One region of the Actinomadura luteofluorescens genome, then DNA from elsewhere that is predicted to be linked to it. Evidence: riboswitches for the same ligand, from Rfam matches in the RefSeq annotation. Region 1 holds a riboswitch; the other holds the start of a gene.
The links. A riboswitch is a leader RNA that binds a small molecule or an ion and turns the genes downstream of it on or off. The one in region 1 is predicted to bind glycine.
Positions count from the first base shown of each region.

Region 2: it holds a riboswitch for glycine, as region 1 does, so the genes downstream of both, gcvT (glycine cleavage system aminomethyltransferase GcvT) here and gcvP (aminomethyl-transferring glycine dehydrogenase) in region 1, are expected to answer to the same signal.

Region 1 is NZ_JACCBA010000001.1:9,363,225-9,365,604, reverse strand. It holds gene gcvP (aminomethyl-transferring glycine dehydrogenase) at 1-1,127, opposite strand, end outside; glycine riboswitch at 1,188-1,297, opposite strand; glycine riboswitch at 1,298-1,392, opposite strand; gene BJY14_RS43020 (lysylphosphatidylglycerol synthase domain-containing protein) at 1,664-2,380, shown strand, end outside.
Region 2 is NZ_JACCBA010000001.1:6,209,955-6,212,334, reverse strand. It holds gene BJY14_RS28995 (hypothetical protein) at 1-126, shown strand, start outside; glycine riboswitch at 536-631, shown strand; glycine riboswitch at 636-725, shown strand; gene gcvT (glycine cleavage system aminomethyltransferase GcvT) at 799-1,893, shown strand; gene gcvH (glycine cleavage system protein GcvH) at 1,966-2,355, shown strand; gene glyA (serine hydroxymethyltransferase) at 2,352-2,380, shown strand, end outside.

The DNA.
Region 1 (2,380 bases):
ATCTCGGCGGCCCGGCGGTGCGTCCGCTGCGCGATCGCGGCCAGGCCCTCGGGGCCGTGGTAGACGGCGTACATGCTCGCCATCACGGCGAGCAGGACCTGGGCGGTGCAGATGTTGCTGGTGGCCTTCTCGCGGCGGATGTGCTGCTCGCGGGTCTGCAGCGCCAGCCGGTAGGCGGTGGCGCCGTCCGCGTCGACGGACACGCCGACGAGCCGCCCGGGGAGCTGGCGCTGGATGCCCTCGCCGACCGCCATGTAGCCGGCGTGCGGGCCGCCGAACCCGTAGGGGACGCCGAACCGCTGCGCGGAGCCCACCGCGATGTCGGCGCCGGACTCGCCGGGCGGGCGGAGCAGCGTCAGCGCGAGCAGGTCGGCCGCGACGACGGCCTTGGCGCCGCGCTCGTGGGCCTGCGCGATGACCGGTTCCAGGTCGCGGACGGCGCCGGACGCGCCCGGGTACTGCAGCAGCACGCCGAAGAAGTCGCCGTCCGGGAGGCCGCCGGACAGGTCGGCGATGACGACCTCGATGCCGAGCGGGATCGCGCGGGTCCGGACGACCTCGATCGTCTGCGGGAGGGCGTCGGCGTCCACGAGGAACGTCCCGGGCTCCTTGCGCCTGGAGACGCGGTGCGCGAGTGCCATGGCCTCGGCGGCGGCGGTGCCCTCGTCCAGCATGGAGGCGTTCGCGACGGGCAGCCCGGTCAGGTCGCCCACCATCGTCTGGAAGTTCAGCAGGGCTTCGAGGCGCCCCTGGGAGATCTCCGGCTGGTAGGGGGTGTAGGCGGTGTACCAGCCCGGGTTCTCCAGCACGTTGCGCATGATCACACCGGGCGTGGTCGTCCCGTGGTAGCCGAGCCCGATCATGGACGTCAGGACGGTGTTGCGGGACGCCAGCTCGCGGAGCCGGTCCAGCGCGGCCGTCTCGCTCAGCGCGGGCGGCAGGTCCAGCGGCCGGGACGTGCGGATCGCGGCGGGGACCGCCTTGTCGATCAGCGCCTCGGCGCCGGAGTAGCCGATGGCGGCCAGCATCCTCGCCTGGTCGTCCGGCGAGGGGCCCACATGCCGGTCGGCGAACGCCGACCGCGGATGCTGCGGCGCGGCCACGGGGGCGAAGAACTGGGCGGTCATGGAGGGCCTCCTGGCTGCTGCGGTCGCTCAGGTGCGCCGCCGGCGCTGGCCGGCGGGCCGGTCTCCCCCTCTGTCATCGGCACCTGAGAGCTTCACCCGCGCGGCGGGGTTTCCCCTTCGGTGAGCCGCCCGCCCCCGTGGGGGGACCGGCGCCTGCTTTCCAGAGGTGCCTCGCCCGCGCGGTCCTTTTGCCTGAGAGGTTCCGGGGAGGTTGCCCCTTCGGCGCCCCACGCTGGCGGCGTGGGGTCTCTCCCGCACAGGGTCGACGGCATGTCCTAGGTCGAACCCTACCCAAAGGCGCGTCCGCGACGTCGTTCCGGCCCGCCGCAAGGGGCCGCGCCGCCGGGCGCCGGGGCCGTACCGGCGAGTACCATGTGCTGACTCACCTGGGACGCGACGGTTCCGGGCCGCACGGGGGCGGGGAGATGAGGCTGCGGGATGGACGCGCGTCCCGGCGGCGGCCCCGCGACTCGACGGCGCGCCGCCGGGTCTGGGACGCTGATCACGATGGCGGATGGTCAGGGCGGCGGTACGGCGTGACACAGACCCACGACGGCGCGGTGCGCCCGGCGCAGGGCGCCGCCGCGGCCGCGCCCGTCGACGAGCCCGCCCAGCCGTACCGGATCCGCCGGCCCTCCGACGCCATCCGGTTCGCGGCGTCCGTGGTGGGGCTGGCGGCGGTGATGCTGCTGGTGTCGATCGCGCAGCAGACGACCCACGGCCTGCAGACCGACATCGCGCAGGGCACCGCGCACGCGCCGCGGCCGCTGCTGACGCTGGCGACGCTGGTGTCCAGCTTCGGGGTGCTGGCCGTCCCGATCGCGTTCGCGATCGAGCGGCTGTTCCACAAGGACGGCATGCGCGTCGCGATCGCCCTGCTGGCCGCGATGATCGCCTTCGGCGTCACGGTGGGCCTGGACGACCTGGTGGTGCGGGCCGCGCCGGGCGGCGTGCTCGACTCGCTGATCTGGGGCGGCACCGAGACCGCGCCGGTGCACACCGACATCGCCCCGGTGATCGCGTTCGTCAGCGCGGTCGGGATGGCGGGCCGCGCCCGCTGGCAGGCCGCGACCTGGACCATGATCGGGCTGGCGGCGCTGACGGGGCTGACCGCGTCCTACGCCTCCGTCGCCGCGCTGGCGGCCACCTACCTGCTGGGCCGCGCCATCGGCCACGGCACCCTCTACGCGGTCGGGACGCCGAACCCGCGCCCGTCCGGCGCGGCCGTGGTGGCCGCGCTCGAACGGCTCGGC
Region 2 (2,380 bases), 3.2 Mb from region 1:
AAGCAAGGCGTCCAGATGCCGACCCCCAACCCCACGAGAACCCCCGCCCCCGACGAGCTACAGAAGATCAGAACCGCCCTCCAAACCTGCGTGAAGTCCATGTCCACTCCCCCCACCCCCCACTAAACAAAGACGCCCACCCCCAAACCGCCGAAGGCGACCCGAACCCCCACCCGCGCAACGCCGAAGGCGACCCGAACCCCAACCATCGTCCCGAGCCGAAGCGGGGGAGACCGCAACACCAACAAGGAGCGCAACAGCCGAGACGACCCGGGCCAAGGGACTGGCGGAACAGGCGCACCCCAGCAGCACCGTCTAACGAAGCCACCTCAGCCGCCGCCTCAGCCCCGCGACAGCCTCAACACTCGCGATCGCGTCCAAAGGCAGGTTCGAGCTTGCGAGAACCTGATCGCGCAGCGAGCCGCCAGGCGAGCCGGAGCGATGCAGCGATCGCACGCGTTTTTTCAGGTCGGGGCCCCCAAGGCCCCGACCTGAAAAAAAGCAATGAACACTGCTAGCCTTCTTCGACAGCTGATGATCCCGTGCGGGAGAGTCCCTCGCAGCCGGTGGGGGACGCCGAAGGAGCAAATCCTCCCCGGAACCTCTCAGGCCCATGGACCGCACGGGCCAGGCGACCTCTGGAAAGCGGGGACCGTGGTCCCCCGCCGAAGGTGAAAGCCGGCCGCGTTGCGGCGGGTGAAGCTCTCAGGCGCCGATGACAGAGGGGGAGGCACCGATACGCCCGGTGCGCGAGTGGGACGATGGACCACGCGCGCCCGTGACGAAGGAGCCGATCCCATGTCCGCCGATCCGACCGTGAAGAAGACGCCGCTGCACGACGTCCATGAGGACCTCGGCGCGAATCTCGTCGATTTCGCGGGCTATCTGATGCCGCTGCGCTACGCGAGCGAGACCGCCGAGCACCAGGCCGTCCGCACGGGTGCGGGGCTGTTCGACCTGTCGCACATGGGGGAGATCTTCCTCTCGGGGCCGGGCGCGGGGGCCGCGCTGGACTTCGCGCTGGTCGGGAATCTGTCGCCGATGCCGGTGGGCAAGGCCCGCTACACGATGATCTGCGGGCACGACGGCGGCGTCCTGGACGACCTGATCGTCTACCGGCTCGCCGACGAGACGTGGATGGTGGTGGCGAACGCCGCGAACGCCGCCGTGGTCCGGGAGGCGCTGGTCGAGCGCGCCGCGGGGTTCGAGGCCGCGGTGGACGACCGGTCCGACTCGTACGCGCTGATCGCGCTGCAGGGGCCGCGTTCCCAGGGGATCCTCGAGGGGTTCACGGACGCGCCGCTGGGGGACCTGAAGTACTACGCGATCCTGGCGGGGCGGGTCGCGGGCGTGGACGCGCTGGTGGCGCGCACCGGGTACACGGGCGAGGACGGGTTCGAGCTGTTCGTGGACGCGGCCGACGCGGTCGGGTTGTGGCGGGCGCTCGCGGCGGTGGAGGGGGTCGTCCCGGCGGGGTTGTCGGCTCGTGACACGTTGCGCCTGGAGGCGGGGATGCCGCTGTACGGGAACGAGTTGACGGCGGAGACGACGCCGTTCGAGGCGGGCCTCGGCCGGGTCGTGAAGCTGGACAAGCCAGGCGATTTCGTGGGGAAGTCGGCTCTGGCGGCGCAGGCGCAGACCCCGCCGGGCCGTAGGCTCGTGGGACTGGTCGCGCGGGGGCGTCGCGCGCCCCGCAAGGGGTACCAGGTGGTCACGTCCGGCGGCGCGCCGTGCGGAATCGTGACGAGCGGCGCCCCGTCGCCCACACTGGGCACGCCGATCGCCATGGCGTACCTCGACAGCGGCGTCGAGGAGGCGGGCCTCGCCGTGGACGTCCGCGGCCGGCAGGAGCCGGTGGACGTGGTGGCCCTGCCGTTCTACAAGCGTCCCTGATCTGCAAGCGTTCCTGAACAAGTTGTCCGGCGGTGTGGGGCGCGCCCCCACAGTGGAAAGAGAGAAGTGATCGTGAGCGTTCCGGAGGAGCTCCGCTACAGCGAGGAGCACGAGTGGGTGTCGGGCCTCGGTGGCGAGGACGGCATCGTCACGGTCGGCATCACCGCGCACGCCGCCGACGCCCTCGGTGAGATCGTCTACATCGAGCTGCAGCCGTCGGAGGGCGACGCCGTCGAGGCGGGCGAGCCGTGCGGCGAGGTGGAGTCGACCAAGTCGGTCAGCGACCTCTACTCCCCCGTCAGCGGCGAGATCACCGCGGTGAACACCGCGGTGGTGGACGAGCCGAAGGTCATCAACGACGACCCGTACGGCGAGGGCTGGATCTTCAAGGTGCGGATCTCGGAGGAGCCGGGCGACCTGCTCGACTCCGCCGCCTACGACAAGCTGATCGAGGAAGCATGAGCCTGAACGACTCCCTCGCGACGGC